3 regions of the Bacillus sp. 05T21 genome follow, and region 2 is predicted to be linked to each of the others. Evidence: riboswitches for the same ligand, from Rfam matches in the RefSeq annotation. Region 2 holds a riboswitch; each other region holds the start of a gene.
What was found. A riboswitch is a leader RNA that binds a small molecule or an ion and turns the genes downstream of it on or off. The one in region 2 is predicted to bind S-adenosylmethionine.

Region 1 (6,687 bases), on a different contig from region 2:
AACTTAATAGCGCTTCGCGTGCTGCGTCTTGAACTGCACCGAAAATACTAACATACATATGATCTTGCAATAAGTTAATTGTTTCGATGACACTTTCATTCCCTACTGCAAAAGCAATACGCCATCCAGCCATATTGAAAGTTTTTGATAATGTATAAATTTCAATTCCTGCATCTTTGGCGCCATCTGCTTGCAAGAAACTAACAGGCTTTTGACCATCAAATCCGATAGCACCGTAAGCAAAATCATGAACAACTAATATATTATGTTTATTAGCAAAATGAATTGTTGCATCAAAGAAATCTTTTGATGCTGTAGCACCGGTAGGATTATTAGGATAGTTTAAAAACATTAACTTTGCTTTCTTGGCAATAGAGTCATCAATTTTTGTATAATCTGGTAAAAAATTATTTTCTGCAATAAGCGGCATTGTTTCAAAGTGCGCTTTTGCTAAAGCAACTCCGGATAAATAATCTGGATAACCTGGATCTGGAACGAGAATGGTATCGCCAGGGTTTGTAAAACAAAGTGGTAATTCTACTAATCCAGCTTTTCCGCCAAACAAAATAGCAACTTCAGTTTTTGGATTTAATTCTACGCCGTATTCACTTTTATAGAATGTTGCCACGGCTTCTTTTAAGCTTTCATGTCCGCGAAATGGCGGATATTTATGATGAATGGTCTTTTCGGCAGCATCTTGTAAAGCTTTTACGATATGCTGCGGTGTTGGTTGATCTGGATTACCTTGTCCTAGATTAATAACATCGTGACCAGCTGCAACGACTTTGTTAACTTTTGCAACAAGTGAAGCGAAAAATTGTGTTGGCAATGATGTTACTATCTCAGAAGGTTGAAATAATTTCATACTTTCCACCTCTTTTGAAAGTTGTTACAATTCTAGTGACAAATGATATAATCTTTCCAGTATTTTGTAAAGAAAAAATTAAGAATGGGGATGACAAAATGAAAGTCGCATGTATTCAAATGGATATTGCTTTTGGAGATGTAGAAAAAAATATTGAGAGCGCTAAAAATAAAATAAGCGAAGCGATGAAGGAGAAACCAGACGTTGTCGTCTTACCAGAACTATGGACAACGGGATATGATTTAACAAGGCTTTCTGAGATTGCAGATAGGGATGGATTGAAAACGCAAGAAATGTTGAAAGAATGGTCGAAACAATATGGTGTACATATTGTTGGTGGTTCCGTAGCAAAGCAAACAGAGCAAGGTGTTACAAATACGATGTATGTTGTAAGCCGCGAAGGGCAGCAAGTAAATGAATATAGTAAAGTGCATTTATTTCAGCTTATGGATGAACATAAATATTTAGTTGCTGGTAATGAGACAGGTGAATTTACGCTAGATGATGTAAAGTGCGCTGGAACAATTTGTTATGATATTCGTTTTCCGGAGTGGATGCGTGTTCATACAGTTAAAGGTGCAAAAGTTTTATTCGTTGTAGCAGAATGGCCATTAGTTCGTTTGGCACATTGGCGCTTGCTATTACAAGCAAGAGCAGTTGAAAATCAGTGTTACGTTGTAGCATGTAATAGGGCTGGAAAGGATCCGAATAATGAGTTTGCAGGTCATTCTTTAATTGTCGATCCGTGGGGTGAGGTTGTGGTAGAGGCAAATGAAGAGGAATCTATTTTATTTGGAGAGCTTACATTCGAGAAGATTAAAGAGGTACGTAAAGGAATCCCAGTTTTTGCAGATCGCCGTCCAGAATTATATAAATAAAATGTTGACAAGTGATTTTTATTCTTGGTATAGTCTTCATCATAAAGTTAAAAATTCAAAAAAATATGCAACTCTTATCAAGAGCAGGTGGAGGGATTTGGCCCGATGAAGCCCAGCAACCGACCGTAATACCATTGTGAAATGGGGCGTTTATGACGCCAAAAGGCACGGTGCTAATTCCAGCAGAAAGTAAACTTTCTGGCAGATAAGAGGGGAGAAGATAAACTTCAAACCTCTTTCTTTGTGGAAAGGGGTTTTTCTATTTTAGAAAAACCTCTGAATGAAAAGGAGGAGAAGACGATGGGATATTATTCATTAACTGAAACAACAGCTATACAATATGCGAAAGAACACGGTTATTTTGAAAAGAAAGCAAATGTAGTTTGTCATGAAATTGGAGATGGAAATTTAAATTACGTGTTCAAATTAGATGATGGAGAGAAGTCTATTATAATAAAACAAGCACTGCCATATGCGAAAGTAGTTGGTGAGAGCTGGCCACTGTCTATAAAAAGAGCGACGATTGAAAGTAAAGCATTACAAATTTTTGCGAAGTATGTGCCAGATTATGTTCCGGTAGTGTACAGTCATGATGAAGAGTTAGCAGTTACAGTAATAGAAGACTTATCAAGACTAACAATTACAAGAAAAGGATTAATAGATGGAGAAGGATATCCACTTTTATCCCAGCATATCGGTCGTTTTCTAGCACATGTTTTGTTTTATACTTCAGATTTCGGTTTACAGTCAGAAGAGAAAAGGGTACTAGAAGGTACATTTGTAAATCCAGACCTTAGTAAAATTACAGAAGATTTAGTTTTTACGGATCCGTTTGGACATTACGATACGAATGATTATGAGTCAGATTTACAGTCAGTGATTGATGAACTTTGGAGTGACAAAACTTTAAAGCTAAAAGTAGCACAATATAAATATAAGTTTTTAACGAGAAAAGAAGCGCTTATTCATGGTGATTTACATACTGGTAGTATTTTTTCATCACCCTCTGAAACGAAAGTGATTGATCCAGAATTTGCAACGTACGGTCCATTTGGATTTGATATCGGTCAATTTATTGCAAATCTATTATTAAATGCTTTATCTAGAGAAGAAGAAAAGAGAAGTGTACTATTTTTCCATATAGAAAAGACATGGAGTTATTTTGTAGAAAACTTTACGAAGTTATGGATTGGAGAAGGTGTAGAAGCATATACGAAAGAAAAACAATGGTTACCAATTATTTTGCAAAATATCTTTACTGATGCCGTCGGGTTTGCCGGATGTGAACTGATTCGTAGAACAATTGGCTTAGCTCATGCAGCGGATTTAGATGGGATAGCAAATAAAGAAAAAAGAATTCAAGCTAAAAAACAAGCGTTATCCTTAGGTAGAGAACTAATAAAATATGAAGCTAAGTGTGCTGATATTCAACTGTTTCGAACATTATTTCAACAGACAGTTGGAGGCGTAAAAGCATGAGTACAATTATTACTATTCCGAGATCTGTAAGTTGGAAAGGCGATACAATTGCAGTATTAAATCAAACAAAGTTGCCGCATGTCACTGAATACAAAACATTAACGAATGTTGAAGATGTATGGAAAAGTATCATTATGTTAGAAGTACGAGGAGCGCCTGCAATTGGAATTGTAGCTGCGTTTGGTTTGGCGCTTGCGGCAAAGAAATACGATGCTATAAATATCTATGAGTTTCAAAAGAAGTTTAATAGAGATTGTAACTATTTAGGAACATCACGCCCGACAGCAGTCAATTTATTTTGGGCAATCGATCGTATGAGAGAATCTATTCAAGAGATTACTACAATAAAAGAAGCTCAAAAAATATTAGAAGAAGAAGCGCTTCATATTCAGCAAGAGGATGAAATGGTGTGCCGAAGTATTGGAGAACATGCTTTAACATGTTTTAGAGACGGTGATAAAATTTTAACAATTTGTAACGCTGGAAGTATTGCAACTGCTAGATATGGAACAGCATTAGCCCCATTTTATATTGGGAAAGAGAAGGGTGTGCGTTTACATGCGTATGCGTGTGAAACGAGGCCGGTTTTACAAGGTGGTCGTTTAACGACATGGGAATTGAAACAAGCAGACATTGATGTAACGCTTATTACGGATAATACTGCAGCACATGCAATTCGAACGAAAGAAATTAATGCGATTATCGTAGGGGCAGATCGAATCGTTGAAAACGGTGATACTGCTAATAAAATAGGAACATTAAATTTAGCTATATTAGCAAAGTATTTCGGTATCCCATTTTACGTTGCAGCACCGTTATCTACATTTGATACTACGAAACAAACAGGTGCTGAAATTGTCATTGAAGAAAGAGATGAAACAGAAGTTACGAAAATTTTTGGGAAACAAGTGGCGCCACTTGGAACGCCTGTATTTAACCCTGCATTTGATGTAACACCGCATGAATTAATTACGGGGATTATTACTGAGAAAGGTATTTTACGTGGAGATTATAAGCAAGAAATTACATCATTATTTGAAAAAATAAGCTAACTGCTCAGTCGCTATATAAAAAAACGGTGGAAAAGCATGTTTTTAAATGGTCGAGAGGGACTGGCTATGTATAGGAGCGGTAAGTGCCTGTTCCTACCACGCGCAACGTTTTAAAACAAAGAAAGGTAGCAAGGTGTAGGACCACTTATATCTTCATGGTAGCAATCTATATGCTGAAAAATGAAATGTATGGCTGAGTAGTTAAAAAACAAGCTAATAAAAAATAGCTTGTTTTTTATGCCTTAAGTCTTCCTTTCCTCTTATTTATGTAATGAAGGGAGGAGAGAAAGATGGAAGAGTGGATTAGGATGATAGGTAATGTGGGCTTTCCAATTGTTGTAACATTATATTTACTCCATCGGATTGAAAGTAAATTAGACGGAGTGATTGTTGCAATTGAGAAACTCCCTAAACAATTACTAAAGTAGAAAGATCCTCGCGATAAAAAGTAAAATAAAGTTTGCTCGCGAAGAGCAAACTTTATTTTTTTATTGAGCAGTATATCCACCATCGATAACGACAGCTTGACCAGTTATGCCTTTTGCTTTTTCACTTGCTAAAAATATAGCATAATCAGCAATTTCTTGTACTTGTAGCAAACGTTTCTGTGGTATAAGAGGATAAATGACATCTTCTAAAACATTTTCAAGTGGTACATTTCTTGTAGTGGCTAAATCTTGTAATTGATTACGTACAAGGGGAGTATCGACATAACCAGGACAAAGCGCATTAACAGTAATTCCGTGAGTAGCGCCTTCTAAAGCAGCAACTTTTGTTAATCCAATTACGCCATGTTTCGCGCTATTATAGGCAGCTTTTCCAGCGAATCCAACAAGTCCGTTAATCGAAGCAACATTAATAATACGACCATATTTTTGCTTTTTCATAACCGGAAAAGCATGTTTGATGGCGATAAATGGAGCGATTTGCATAATTTTAATAAGAAGCTCGAATTTATCAGTTGGAAAATCTTCAATCGGTGAAACATGTTGCATTCCTGCGTTGTTAATTAATACATCTAATGAGCCGAAGTGAGTAACTGTTTGAGAAATTGCTGCTGTAATTTCTTCTTCAGATGTAACGTCACATTTTAAACCAATGGCTTGATAGCCTTCTTTTTGCAATTGTTCAGCAGCTTCTTTCGCACGTTCTTCAAGACGATCACTAATCACAACTTTAGCACCCTCTTTGGCAAAAGCACTTCCCATTTCATAACCAATACCGCTCGCAGCACCTGTTAAAAAGACAACTCGATTTGTAACCATGATGAAAAACACTCCTTCATAATAAAAGTTCTCTTATTGCTCTATTTAGAGAGGTGATAATAAAATTCCTGCAAACATTTGGAAAAATATTGCTAGCTATCTTGTTTTGCAAAGTAGCGTTTGCTATACTATTTTGTAAAGCAAGATACTTACGCTTATCTATCTTGTAAAACAAGATAGTAGGAGGATTTTAATTATGTCGACAAGTCAAATGCTGAAAGGGATTTTAGAAGGATGCTTACTTGCTATTATTTCTGAAGGTGAAATATACGGTTATGAAATGAGTGAAAGATTAGCGAAGTATGGTTTTACAATGGCGAGTGAGGGAAGTATTTATCCGTTATTAATACGAATGCAAAAGGAAGGATTAATAACAAGTGTAATGAAGGAATCTCCATCTGGCCCAAAGCGAAAATATTATACATTAACAGAAAAAGGCGAGGAAGCACTTAATGAATTTATGGATCGCTGGGAAGCGATGCAAAGTAGTGTAGAGCGTCTACTTGAAGGGAAGGGGAGAAAAAAATAATGTTATCAAATGAAGCGCGAAATTTTTTATTAGATATGAGATTATTTTTAACTGCAAAGAGTGTGAAAGAAAGCGATATTGAAAGCTTTTTAGAAGATGCAGAGTTGCATTTAATAGAAGGTGAGGGTGAAGGGAAAAGTGTAGAAGATATTTTCGGAAGCTCACCGAAAGAATATGCAAATGAACTTGTAAAAGTAATGGAAAGGGATAGACAGGAAAATTGGAAGCAAATTGGGTTTACGGTAATGAATATCGTATCGTTTTGGATTATTGCTTCTATCTTAATAGTGAATAACGGAATTCTACAGATTTCACTTATTCAGTGTATTGGCTATAGTTTTACATTGATCGTAGCTGTAATGGGTCCTAATTTTCTGCTTCGTAAAATGACATTTGTAACAAGTTTTACAAAAACGTGGTTTTCTATGTGGTTTTTAGTCATGATTGCGCCAATGTTTTTATTAGGAGCAGTTACGATATTAGATGTGATATATCCTACAACGATGTTTACGTTGACTCTAGTCCAAAGTTATATATTAGCTGGAGGGATCTTTATCCTCACGGTAGCTATAAATATATATTTTGAAGGATGGTTTAAAAATTTATATTTAATTATTCC
Region 2 (6,687 bases):
AGTCCCGAACGCTTCCTTGTAGGAACGACGGATTGTGAAACAGGGCAGTCTGTTTATTTTGAAAAAGAGGGAACGAATGATGATGCGCTAAATTTATTACAAGCGTCTAGTTCATTACCTTTTATTGCACCAGTAGTAAATTACCGTGGTAAGCAATTGTTAGATGGCGGGATTTCTGATCCGATTCCAGTCCGTAAAGCACAGGAGGATGGATTTAAAAAATCAGTCGTTATTTTGACGAGAAATCATGGTTACGCAAAGAAAAAATCAAAGTTTGGATGGGTTGCAGCGAAAGCTTATAAAAAGTATCCAAACCTTGTTAATACGATGCTAACTCGTTATGAAGTGTATAATGAAACACTTCACTACATTGAAAAAGAAGAGCAAGCGGGTAATTTATTTGTTATTCGCCCGGAAGTGCCTCTTCAAGTAGATCGTATGGAAAAAGATGCGGCAAAACTACAAAGTTTATATGAGCAAGGCTATGAAGATGCAAAGAGACAATTTGCAGATTTACAGGCGTTTTTGCAAAGTTAAAAACCTCTATATAGAGGTTTTTTTATTTATGGTATAATATGGATAAAAATATGTGGAGAGGTGATACATATGGAAAATGTATATAAAGGGGTTAGACATACTGGATTTACTGCAATGCTTATTTTTGGTGGTGTATTTCTACTTCGTTGGTTCATCCATGATGAAATGCTACTGGATCAGCTTATTGGGTTTAGTGTAGGAATGATGATGGTTATTTCATCAGTTTTCATTCAAAAGTATAGTAAAGAATTACAGGTAAACGAAAAATATTAAAGGTTTCTAACCTCTTTTATATTTTTTCATAGTTAAGTAGTTTCGTCTTAGAGGAGGCTTTCATATGATTTTTTTATTTGCGGTATATTTTGTTTTTATTATGACATTGTTAATGACGTTTTTTCTTTCTAAAAGATCATATGAGAAGCCGTTTATTAAATATATACCAGCGTTCATATTGCTTATTTTGGCTTTCATTTCTTCTATTACGTTTGTATTTAATAACGGAATGGGAGAACTTATGATAGCAATCTTCTTAGGCGTTACAGTAATAGCGAACTTTCTCTTACTTCTTGCATTGAAAGTAGTTCGTGTAATTGTTACAAAAGGAAAGTAGCGCATCGGAATTCGACGCGCTACTTTTTATCTACGCTTCTTTTTAATAAATGAAAAGGCTAAAGCTGTAATTAAAATACTGCCTTTAATGATATCTTGTGCATAATAAGGAACGTTCATCATTGTGAGGCCATTTAATATGATCCCAATTAATACGGAACCAAGAAATGTTCCGATGACATTTGGTTTCTTGGCACCGAACATTGCGTAACCGATATAGGCAGCTGCAACTGCATCCATTAACAATGGGGCGCCAGCTGAAACTTGTCCTGTTCCAACACGGCTACATAAAATAATACCACCAATAGAGGCAAGTAAACCGCTAATCATATAAGCATATACACGGTAACGATCAGTAGGGATACCGGCTAGTCTAGCAGCTTCTCGATTCCCACCTGTCATATAAAAGAAACGACCGTACGTTGTTTTTTCTAAAAATAAATATGCAATCAAAACGACGCTAAGCATGATAATGACAGGGACTGGGATTCCTAAAACAGAGCCCTGACCGATAAATAAAAAGGATGGAATAAAATGTCCTGTGGCACCAGACATTCCTTCATAAATAGAAGATCCTTTTGAGAATGTTAAGTGTAGTCCATTCACGATATACATGATACTTAATGTAGCTAGTAAATCTGGTAGCTTAATTCGGATAACGAGTAGTGCATTTAATAATCCAACTAATAGTCCACAAAGAATAGGAATAAGGAGTGTGACTATTAGTTCTTGTCGATATAAAACGAGACAAGAAGCCGCGGTAATTGTGGCTAAACTAGCGGTAGAGCCGACTGATAAATCAAATCCATCTACAATTAATGTAAAGGTAACGCCAATTGCGAGTAACGTTACAATAGAAATAGAACGTAAAATATCACTAATATTGTTGTAGGTTAAAAAAGAATCGTTGGCGATAGAGAAAAAAATTGTAACACCTATAATGATAGCAATCGTGCTAAATTGATAAAAAAGATGGGTAGGTAAATATAACTTCTTAGTTTTATGAATGAGATTCAATGGAAAAGCTCCCTTCAGATAAATGTAAAAGCTGTTCAGGAGATAGGTCATTCGGCAAGTACTCACCTACAAATTCGCCGTTTGCTAGTATGAGAATACGATCGGCGATATGTAGCGCTTCATCTTGTTCTCCTGTGAAATAAATTACGGAATTTCCGCCATCTGTAATGTTGCGAATGGATTGAAAAATGTCTTGTTTCGCAGCGACGTCTACACCTTTAGTTGGCTCGTCCAAAAGAAATAGATTAGGTTTGAATCCATTCCACTTTGCAATCGAGACTTTTTGCTGGTTTCCACCGCTAAGTGAATGAATAAAGGCTTTTGGATCATTTGGTGAGATGCCGAAAGTAGTAATTGCCGCAGTAGCATTATTTAATTCGGTTTGTTTTCGTCTCCAACCTGATTGGTGTAAATTTGTGTGACTTATAATGTCTTCCGAAAGAAATACGCCTTGTTTTCTTCTTTCTTCTGGTACAAGTGCAATTTTCGCTTTAATCGCATCCCGCGGTGTTTTAATCGCTATATTTTGACCGTCGATTTCTGCTTGATAAGTATGACGGGCACCAAATAAAGTTTCAGCAAGTGTTGTTTTTCCGCTTCCAATTAATCCGTATATCACAACAGTTTCTCCTTTTCGTACTGTAAGAGAAAGCGGAGGATGGTCTTTATGTAATTGAAGTTCTTGTACTTTCAATATTTCTTCGCTCCCGAGTTTTGGTGTTGTATTAATAGGAAGTGTAAGTTGTTTTCCAGTCATTGCTTCAACAATTTGTTGATCCGTAATCGTTGTAATGGCTTTAGAAAGTGCAACTTTACCTTTATATAAAACAGTTACTTCATCCGCAAATTTTCGAATCTCTGATAAACGATGAGAAATCAGGATGATGCCAATTCCTTTTGATGTTAAATCTTTTAATAGTTTCCCAAAGGTTTCGACTTCTTTTGGTCCAAGAGAAGAAGTTGGCTCATCTAATAAAAGATAATTTGTATTGTTAGATAGAGCTCTTGCGATGAGAAGTAATTGTTTTTCATGTAATGAGCAGTTTGAAACATCTTCAAGAATATTTAAGTCGGCCTGTACAGCTTGCAAGTATTGTTTAGCGAGTGCCACTAATTTTGATTTTGAAAATAGTGCTTTATTTTGCATTGCTAAATGATCGATTAGTACATTTTCTAATACAGATAATCCAGGAATAAGTCCGTGATCCACTTCTTGTGTTACGAAAGAAATACCATGCTTTTTTGCATCGCGTGGTGAAGTAAAGGAAATAGACTGATTATCAATTTTTATATTCCCAGCAACTGGTTGAATTTCACCAGTTGCTATTTTTAGTAAAGTACTTTTTCCTGCACCATTCATTCCTAGTAAAGCGTGAACTTTTCCTTTTTGTATGTTAATAGAAACATTTTCTAGTACAGGGGTAGAGATGTGATAAGAATATGTAATGTTTTGAAGAGAGAATGTCATCATTTTTTCTCCTTCTCTAATTTTTTCATCCAAGGTGAATATGCATCTTTCGAGTCTCCCCAACCGTTTATATGTTTTGATAATTGATCCATCGTTATATTTTCTTGTGGCAAACTATTTTTCTTTACTAAATAAGGTTCTAGTGAATAAATATCGGGCGTTTGTTCACCAGCGATTTTCTTGTATAAGAAACGCACTTGAACTTTACCGACTTCAGCTGGATCGGTTGCAGCCGTAGCAGTCCAAGGTGAATTTTCTTTTTGCATGAGTTGTAAATCTTCATTACTTAAGTCAATGCTGTATACTTTTATATCTGTACGACCAGCTTGTTCGAGTGCTTTGACGGCCCCCTTAGCAAACTCATCCCACGAAGCGAAAATAGCTTGTAAATCACCTTTTTTCGGATATTTTTTTAGTAAAGCCTCTACTTGTGTTTGCGTATCAAGTGGTGTGTTATTACTAGCGGTACCAAAGCGTGCAACTTCTTTTATATTTGGATAACGTTTATAAAAAGCATCAATGATAACATTGCGACGTTCCATTGGAGCAAATCCGCCAACCCATACGACGGCGATATTCCCTTGTCCATTCAGATCTTCCGCTAACGTTTTTAATGATTTCCATGCAAGACTATAGTCATCTTGATCAATAATCGTTACGCCTGGTAAGCGTAGGTCGTTATCAAATGCAACTACAGGAATATTCGCTTGTAATGCTTTTTCTACTCCGGGTTTTAGTGCTTCAGAGCGACCGTGATCAATTAAAATACCATCAACTTTTGAATTAATAGCAGTATCTAGATTTGCTGCCATTTTTGCTAAATCATTATCAGAATTGTAGACTTGCACACTGCCGCCGAATAGCTCGACTTGTTTTTTGACACCCTCAATATATTGAGAGGAAAAAGTTCCGATGGACATTTGCATAATTAATGCGATTTTTAATGGGTTTTTTACTTGGCTTGGAATTTCTGTTTGTAAATGATTTGCTGCTGTAGTAGCTTCTTTCTTCACCGTTTGTTGCTTTTGTGAAGAGATAGCATCTTGTTCATTTGTGCAAGCTGTTAATGCGAGTAAGAGAATAATGAGTACGGTGGAACATAATTTTTTCATAAAAAAATCCCTCCTAAATTAAGAAAAGAGAGGAGGGAGTGAAAATAAAAACGTCTTTTCATATAGAAAAGACGTCTTATCATATTACTCTTATCTTTCAACACAATGTGTTGTAAGAATTAGCACCGTGCCCATAAATGGGTCGGTTGCCGGGCTTCGTAGGGCTCATCCCTCCACCTGCTCTTGATAAGACATCGAATATTTAACTATTTCGAATTATTCCATAAGTGTATGCTGTTGTCAAATGTTTTTTTGTAAATAAAAAATCCCTCACAACGAGGGATTTTAATGTGGTAAGAAAACTAATTGATAAGCGAACAAGATCCCGAATAAATACACAAGTGGGTGAACAGCACGGAATTGTCCTTTTGCCACTTTCATAAGTGGGTATGAAATAAATCCAAGTGCAATACCTGTTGAGATACTTGATGTAAGTGGCATGCTTAAGATTACTAAAAATGCTGGGAATGCTTCATCGAATGTATCCCAATCGATGTGGCGAACTGAGCCCATCATAAGACTACCAACGATAATTAGTGATGGTGCTGTAATAGCTGAAACGCCAGAAACAGCGCTCACTAACGGTCCGAAGAATGCTGCTAATGCAAATAGAACAGCTACTGTAACAGTTGTTAAACCAGTACGGCCACCAGCTGCAACACCAGCAGATGATTCAATGTAAGCTGTTGATGGTGTTGTTCCGAACATAGCTCCAATTGTTGCTGAGAATGAGTCAGATAGAAGAGCTCGTCCTGCTTTTGGAAGCTTTCCATCTTTCATAAATCCACCTTGTTGTGCAACGCCAAGTAGTGTACCTGTTGTATCGAATAGTGTAACAAGGAAGAATGAGAACACAACGCCGTATAATCCGTAGTTAATTACATCAGATACAGCAGTAATTGGATTTGAAACGATAATTCCTTCTGGTAATCCAGGCATTGATGTAACGCCGCTTGAAAATATTAATTGACCTGTGAAGTAAGCAATAATACCAGTTAATAACATTCCGATAAATAGTGCCCCGTTTATATTTAAAGACATAAGGATAATTGTAATTCCAAGGCCAGCTAATGCTAGTAGAACTGGAGCAGAGTGAAGATCGCCAAGCCCAACTAAGTTTGCATCATTTTTTGTAACAATTCCCGTTAAGCGCAAACCGATAAAAGCAATAAAAAGACCGATACCAGCAGTAAGTGCATGTTTTAAGTTCTCAGGAATTACTTCCATTAATTTCGTACGGAAAGATGTGAATGATAACAAAATTAAAATCATACCTGCTACGAATACAGCAGAAAATGCAATTGCGAAAGTCATGCCTTCATGGGCTTTTACAACAGAATAAGAGAAGTAAGCATTTAATCCCATACCTGGTGCAATTGCGATTGGTAAATTAGTAAAGATCGCCATAAATAATGTTCCGACAACAGCAGCGATAATTGTAGCTGTAAATGCTTGTTCAAACGGAACACCTGCATCCCCAAGGATGACAGGGTTTACGACAATGATATATGCCATTGTTAAAAAGGTAATAATACCTGCCATAATTTCAGTTTTAATAGAAGTTTTATGTTTTGAAAGGTTAAACATATAAACATCCTTTCTTTTTACGAATAATTTTCACAACAGTTATATATAATATTCGTTTTTTAACTATTTTGCAATAGTTTTGCATAAAAACTTTAGAACAACTCATATTTTATGTCGTAAATTCGAATATTAATCGTAAAACTGTGTGTGAATTGCGGTTCTTTAATGTGTAAGTAGTTTTTTTTATTGTGCGCATTATAAGGAGAAAGGAGTTGAAGGAAGTTATGCCGCAGCAAAAAAACTTTTTAACAATGCCAGCACAACATCAAAATAAACAACCTGGTATTGAATCGTTAATGAATCCTCTTCCAAAGTTCGAAGATCCAAGTTATAAAGGAAGTGAAAAGTTAAAAGGAA
Region 3 (6,687 bases), on a different contig from region 2:
TATCCATTATTTTTGCCCCTTTTTTACTTTTTAATATATCAATTAATTCATTACTTGGAAATAGATGGTGCTCTTTCGTTTTTTTATGAACTATACGAAAAGTAAAAAATATACTTAACGGCATAAAAAAGAAGATATGAAAACTTAATTTCATATCTTCTGTTCGTCCTATGCATTTACAGGTTCTTCTACATAAGAAAGGGCATTTTTAAAATCGGATATTAAATCGTCAACATTTTCAAGGCCAACGGATAACCGAAGTAATGAATTAGAAATACCTCTTTCATCACGAGCTTCTTGCGACAGTGCTGCATGTGACATTTTAGCTGGGTAGGAAAGAATCGATTCGACAGCTCCTAAACTAACTGCGAAGACAGGTAATTTTACTTTTGATAAAAATTGGCGGAGTGCGTCTTCTGATTGTAAAGTGAAAGATAGGACAGCTCCGGCTGATGTAGCTTGAGATTGTTGAATGTCAAATCCAAGATGTGTTTGTAAGCCAGGATAATAGACATTTTGAACTTTAGTGTGCTCTTGTAAATAGTGTGCAATTTTATTGGCGTTTGCAGCTGAATGCTCAAGACGTACATGCAATGTTTTTAGGCCGCGAAGTACGAGAGAACAATCTTGAGGACCTAAAATAGCGCCGAATGCATTTTGTAAAAATCCAAGTTTTTGAGCGAGTTCGGCATCTTTTACAACTGCTAATCCGGCAGTAACATCACTATGACCGGCAATGAATTTTGTGGCACTATGAAGAACGACATCTGCGCCAAGATCAAGCGGTTTTTGAAATAGTGGTGTCAAAAATGTATTATCAACAAAAGTAAGAGCACCAATAGATTTTGCAAGATTAGAAACAGCACGAATATCTGTCACTTTTAAAAGTGGGTTAGAAGGTGTTTCTACATAAAAGAGCTTCGTATTTGGTTTAATGTTTTCTTTTACTTCTTCCACATTGGTCATATCCACAAATGTATGTGAAACACCATAACGGGAGAGAACTTCAGTAACAATTCGATAAGTGCCTCCATATACATCTTCTGAAATAAGAACATGGTCACCTTGTGAAAGAAGGAGAAATGCAGTAGAAATGGCTGCAATGCCTGATGCAAAGGCAAATCCTTTTGTCCCGCCTTCTAATAAAGCAATGATATCTTCAAGAGCTTCACGTGTTGGATTTCCAGATCTACTATAGTCATACTTTCCGAAAGCATCTACATCAAACTGATGGAATGTTGATGTGTTATAGATGGGAACGTTAACAGCTCCTGTGTGTGTGTCATGCTTGTATTGATTATGCAGTAAAAGCGTATCTATGGAATAACTCATATTCTTACACCTTCTTTTACAAGTTTAATTGCTTGCTTTAAGTCTTGAATTAAGTCGTTGCTATTTTCGATGCCGACTGAAAAACGGAGAAGACGATTACACACACCACGTGCTGTTCGAACATCTTCTGGAATGTCGGCATGAGTTTGCGTTGCTGGATAAGTCATTAAACTTTCGACGCCGCCAAGACTTTCAGCAAATGTAATTAAGGATAAAGATTGTAAGAAAGGATTAATCCAAGTTTCATCTTGAAGGCGAAATGAAATCATACCACCTCTTCCTGGATAAAATACATCTGTCACACCATCTTCATCATTTAAATAAGCAACAATTGCATGAGCGTTTTCTTCATGCTGTTTCATGCGAAGTGCTAAAGTCTTCATCCCTCGAATTAATAGCCATGAATCAAACGGGCTTAAGACAGCACCAGAGGCATTATGATAATGAGCAAGCTCCTCGCAAAGAGATTTCCCTTTCGCAACGACAAGTCCGCTTAGTACATCGTTATGACCGCCTAAATATTTAGTTGCGCTATGAAGGACGATGTTTGCACCTTCTGTTAATGGTTGCTGTATATAAGGTGTATAGAACGTGTTATCTACAATAAGAAGTAGTCCGTGCCTTTTCGCTACACTTGCTACACTTACGATATCAGTTACTTGCATTAATGGATTAGTCGGTGTTTCTATGAAAATAGCCTTCGTTTGAGATGTGATTGCTTGCTCAATTTGTTTAATAGATTGTGTATCTACGTATCTACATCGAATATTCCACTTGTCTTCATGTTCGGAAAATAGACGATATGTTCCCCCGTATAAGTCTTCAGATACGATAAGCTCATCTCCGGAACGGAATAGTGAAAGGACAAGGAGAACAGCCGCCATTCCTGAACTACAGGCATAACCTTGCTCACCGCTTTCTAAGTCTGCAATTGCCTGTTCTAAAAGACCGCGAGTCGGATTTCCAGTTCTTGAATAGTCAAAACCAGTAGATTTACCAATTCCTTCGTGACGATAAGCAGTTGAGAAATAAACAGGTGGATTAACAGTTCCTGTTGTAGCTTCGCTACGGTTCCCGATTTGTGCTAGTTTTGTTTCGATTGTTGACATGTGAAAATTCCCCCTTTTTAAAGTGAACGACTAAGTGAAAATAAAAAAAGCCTTCTAAGAAGAAGGCTTTCGGATTGAATAGAGTCTTCTTCTCATCTGTCAAATCTTTCACAATTTGCTGGAATTAGCACCTTATTAACGAATGAATGTTAATGGTTGCTGAGGCGTCAAAGGGCCAGTCCCTCTACCTCTCTAGATAAGAATGTTCGTATGAAATTTTATTATGGTTTTAACTTTACAACAAAAGATAATTGAATTGCAACTTTATTTTAAATAATTTTTATTTTTCCGCAAGTGTCATTGACTTTTATTTTAGTGCGTGCTAAATTTATAAAAAATTAACAAACATTGTTAAAAGGGGAACGTATTTCCTTTTAGCTACATAAATAAAATAATAAAGACAAACTCTTATTGAGAGCGGTGGAGGGAAAGGCCCTGTGAAACCCGGCAACCTTCAAACTAAATGTTTGAAACGGTGCTAAAACCTGCAAAACGTGTGTTTTGCATGATAAGAGGAGGAACAATTATGTCCCCCTCTTCAAAGTGAAGAGGGGTTTTTTTATATTGATAGAAATGAGGGAGATTCGTGAAATTACTAGATTTATTATCAAAAGGAATTGTAATAGGTGATGGTGCAGTTGGAACTTTATTACATTCTCATGGTTTACAAAGTAGTTTTGAAGAATTGAATTTGTCTGATCCGGACTTAATTATATCGATCCATAAACAATATGTAGCTGCTGGAGCGGATGTTATTCAAACGAATACGTATGGTGCGAATGAAGCGAAACTCCGCATGTATGGTCTAGAAAATCAAGTTGTCCAAATTAATAAAGCGGCAGTGAATATTGCGAAAGCATCAGTAACAGAGCGGAATGCAATTTTAGGGACAATTGGAGGTATGAAACATATTGGTGCTGTTACAACGACTGATATAGAGCGAGAATTTATGTTACTTGAGCAGGCAGGTGCTTTACTAGAAGAACAGGTTGATGGATTACTATTAGAAACTTTTTATGATGAATTTGAATTATTGCATGCGGTTAAAGTATTGCGTAAACAAACGAATATTCCGATTGTTGCTCAGTTAGCGTTACATGAGGCAGGTACGACTCAAAATGGGAATGATGTCAATGAAATATTAAAACAGCTTTTAGATTACGGTGCCAATGTTGTTGGGTTGAACTGTCAACTAGGCCCGCTTCACATGACGGAAGCTTTCAAAATGATATCGATTCCTCAAAATGGCTATTTATCAGCATATCCGAATGCAGGTCTCCCGAATTATGTGGAAGGGCGTTACGTATATGAGGGAAGTCCAGCGTATTTTGAAGAAATGACACCAAACTTTATTGAACAAGGTATTCGTTTATTAGGTGGTTGTTGTGGTACTACCCCGGAACATATTGAAGGAATGAAACGTGCTATTGCAAATGTTGCACCTGTAATAGCAAAGGAGACGATTCAAAGGCCTAAAGTGGTCCATACACATGAGAAGCGTTCGAGAGCTCATGTTACTCTAGCAGAAAAGGCAAAGAAACAAACGACAGTTGTAGTGGAATTAGATCCACCGAAAACGTTAGACACGCAGCGTTTTTTTGAAGGGGCAAGAGCACTGAAAAGGGCTGGAGCGGATGCTATTACTCTAGCAGATAATTCATTAGCATCTCCTCGTGTTTCGAATATGGCTATGGGTGCATTATTAACGAAGCATGATATTCCAGTATTGACGCATTTAACGTGTAGAGACCATAACGTCATTGGACTACAGTCTCACTTACTTGGATTATCAGCATTAGGTATGGAGGAAGTGCTAGCTTTAACTGGTGATCCAGCGCGTGTTGGTGATTTCCCAGGTGCAACTTCTGTATATGATTTGTCATCGATAGAGCTCATTAAAATGATTAAAGAGATGAACGACGGTCGCTCTATTTTAGGGAAATCAATTGGTCCGGCAACAAGATTTTCTGTTGGAGGTGCATTCAATCCTCATGTAAGGCATTTAAAAGCAGCGGTCAAGCGAATGGAACGAAAAATTGATGCTGGTGCTGAATATTTCTTAACGCAGCCGATATATGATGTTGCTTTAATAGAAGAAGTATATGAAGCGACAAAGCATTTGGAACAACCTATCTTTATTGGAATTATGCCGTTAGTAAGTAAGCGGAACGCAGATTTTCTTCATTTTGAAGTGCCGGGTATTACTCTCCCTGAAGAGATAAGACAAAGAATGGATGGACATGAAACGAAAGAGGCAGCCATAGAGGAAGGGATTCGTATTTCACAAGAGTTGATCGATGCGGCGATGAAATACTTTAACGGTATGTATCTTATTACACCGTTTTTAAAATATGAAATTACAGAACATCTCGTGAAATATGTGAGAGAAAAGCAAGAAGTGAAAGAAGGTATTAATTGATGAAACGAATAGAAGAGAGATTACAACATGAAATTTTAATATTAGATGGTGCAATGGGAACGATGATCCAGCAAGAAGACTTAACAGCGGAAGATTTTGGAGGAGAAGAATACGAAGGTTGTAATGAATATTTAGTAAAAACAAGACCGGATGTTATTTTAAATATTCATAAAGTCTACATTGAAGCTGGAGCAGATATTATTGAAACGAATACGTTTGGTGCAACAAATATTGTATTAAGTGATTATGCATTGTCTCATTTAGATGAAGAGTTAAACGAAAGGGCAGCGCTTTTGGCGAAGCAAGCGGTTAAAGAAAGTGGGAAAGAAGTGTATGTTGCGGGAGCGATGGGACCAACGACGAAAGCGATTAGTGTTACAGGTGGTGTGACTTTTGAAGAGTTAATTGAAGCCTATACAAGGCAAGCGAGAGGACTATTAAGAGGAGAAGTTGATGTATTACTCGTTGAAACGAGTCAAGATATGCGTAATGTGAAAGCTGCGTACATTGGAATTCAAGCGGCGTTTGAAGAACTAAACAAAATAGTACCTATTATGATTTCTGGAACAATTGAACCGATGGGAACGACTTTAGCGGGTCAAACGATCGAAGCCTTTTATTTATCGGTAGAGCATATGAAGCCATTATCGGTTGGATTAAACTGTGCTACTGGTCCAGAATTTATGAGGGAACATATACGTTCCCTATCTGATTTATCGGAGTGTTATATTTCGTGTTATCCAAACGCTGGTCTTCCTGATGAAGATGGGCATTATCACGAATCTCCAGCGTCACTTGCTGAAAAAGTAAAACGTTTTGCTGAAGAAGGATGGATTAATATTATTGGTGGTTGTTGTGGCACAACACCAGAACATATACGTGTAATGAAATCAGCGCTTGCCTCGATTAATCCTCGTGAGCATCATGAAAGGGTTGGACATGGAATTAGTGGACTAGAAGCGTTGCAATATGATGATTCTATGAGGCCTTTATTTGTTGGAGAAAGGACGAATGTAATTGGATCGCGTAAGTTTAAAAGATTAGTAGCAGAAGGGAAATTTGAAGAGGCTGCTGAAGTGGCAAGAGCGCAAGTGAAGAAAAATGCTCATATTATTGATATTTGTATGGCAGACCCTGATCGTGATGAAATAGAAGATATGGAAAAATTCTTGGCAGAAGTTACGAAAGTGTTAAAAGTACCGATTATGATTGATTCAACAGATGAAAATGTTATGGCGAAAGCTCTTACTTATATTCAAGGAAAAGGTGTTATCAATTCTATTAATTTAGAGGATGGAGAAGAACGTTTTGAAAAAGTGACACCCCTTCTTCGGAAATACGGTGCTGCGATAGTTGTAGGGACAATTGATGAAGATGGTATGGCAGTTAGTGCAGAAAGAAAGATAGAAATTGCTAAAAGAAGCTATGAATTACTAACGAAAAAGTATGGTATACGCCCATCTGATATTATTTTTGATGCGCTTGTGTTTCCTGTAGGAACAGGTGATGAAGAATATATAGGTTCAGCGGCAGCGACTATAGAAGGGATTCGTCTTATTAAAGAAGCGTTACCAGAATGTTTAACGATTCTAGGTGTGAGTAATATATCTTTTGGTTTACCACCAGCTGGACGTGAAGTATTAAACTCTGTCTTTCTATATCATGCAACGAAAGCAGGATTAGATTATGCGATTGTTAATACGGAAAAATTAGAACGCTATGCGTTAATTCCAGAGGAAGAAAAACGTCTTGCGGATGCATTATTATTTGAAACGACGAAAGAGACGTTAGAAAAATTCACAAACTTTTACCGTGTTGCCAAAAAGA

Region 1: it holds a riboswitch for S-adenosylmethionine, as region 2 does, so the genes downstream of both, mtnK (S-methyl-5-thioribose kinase) here and AC1DKZ_RS21930 (sugar ABC transporter substrate-binding protein) in region 2, are expected to answer to the same signal.
Region 3: it holds a riboswitch for S-adenosylmethionine, as region 2 does, so the genes downstream of both, metI (cystathionine gamma-synthase/O-acetylhomoserine thiolyase) here and AC1DKZ_RS21930 (sugar ABC transporter substrate-binding protein) in region 2, are expected to answer to the same signal.

What each region holds. Positions count from the first base shown of each region.
Region 1 covers NZ_JBFTMD010000001.1:372,769-379,455, reverse strand. The annotation lists gene AC1DKZ_RS01920 (aminotransferase class I/II-fold pyridoxal phosphate-dependent enzyme) at 1-865, opposite strand, end outside; gene AC1DKZ_RS01915 (carbon-nitrogen family hydrolase) at 880-1,743, shown strand; SAM riboswitch class I at 1,815-1,955, shown strand; gene mtnK (S-methyl-5-thioribose kinase) at 2,044-3,222, shown strand; gene mtnA (S-methyl-5-thioribose-1-phosphate isomerase) at 3,219-4,274, shown strand; gene AC1DKZ_RS01900 (YvrJ family protein) at 4,565-4,702, shown strand; gene AC1DKZ_RS01895 (3-hydroxybutyrate dehydrogenase) at 4,763-5,539, opposite strand; gene AC1DKZ_RS01890 (PadR family transcriptional regulator) at 5,736-6,068, shown strand; gene AC1DKZ_RS01885 (DUF1129 domain-containing protein) at 6,068-6,687, shown strand, end outside.
Region 2 covers NZ_JBFTMD010000015.1:23,448-30,134, forward strand. The annotation lists gene AC1DKZ_RS21905 (patatin-like phospholipase family protein) at 1-537, shown strand, start outside; gene AC1DKZ_RS21910 (hypothetical protein) at 607-810, shown strand; gene AC1DKZ_RS21915 (sugar ABC transporter ATPase) at 875-1,147, shown strand; gene AC1DKZ_RS21920 (ABC transporter permease) at 1,174-2,163, opposite strand; gene AC1DKZ_RS21925 (sugar ABC transporter ATP-binding protein) at 2,147-3,634, opposite strand; gene AC1DKZ_RS21930 (sugar ABC transporter substrate-binding protein) at 3,631-4,743, opposite strand; SAM riboswitch class I at 4,831-4,936, opposite strand; gene AC1DKZ_RS21935 (NCS2 family permease) at 5,029-6,330, opposite strand; gene AC1DKZ_RS21940 (SDR family oxidoreductase) at 6,555-6,687, shown strand, end outside.
Region 3 covers NZ_JBFTMD010000001.1:577,948-584,634, reverse strand. The annotation lists gene AC1DKZ_RS03125 (cysteine hydrolase family protein) at 1-7, opposite strand, end outside; gene metC (cystathionine beta-lyase) at 169-1,332, opposite strand; gene metI (cystathionine gamma-synthase/O-acetylhomoserine thiolyase) at 1,329-2,441, opposite strand; SAM riboswitch class I at 2,531-2,644, opposite strand; SAM riboswitch class I at 2,847-2,956, shown strand; gene AC1DKZ_RS03110 (bifunctional homocysteine S-methyltransferase/methylenetetrahydrofolate reductase) at 3,028-4,860, shown strand; gene metH (methionine synthase) at 4,860-6,687, shown strand, end outside.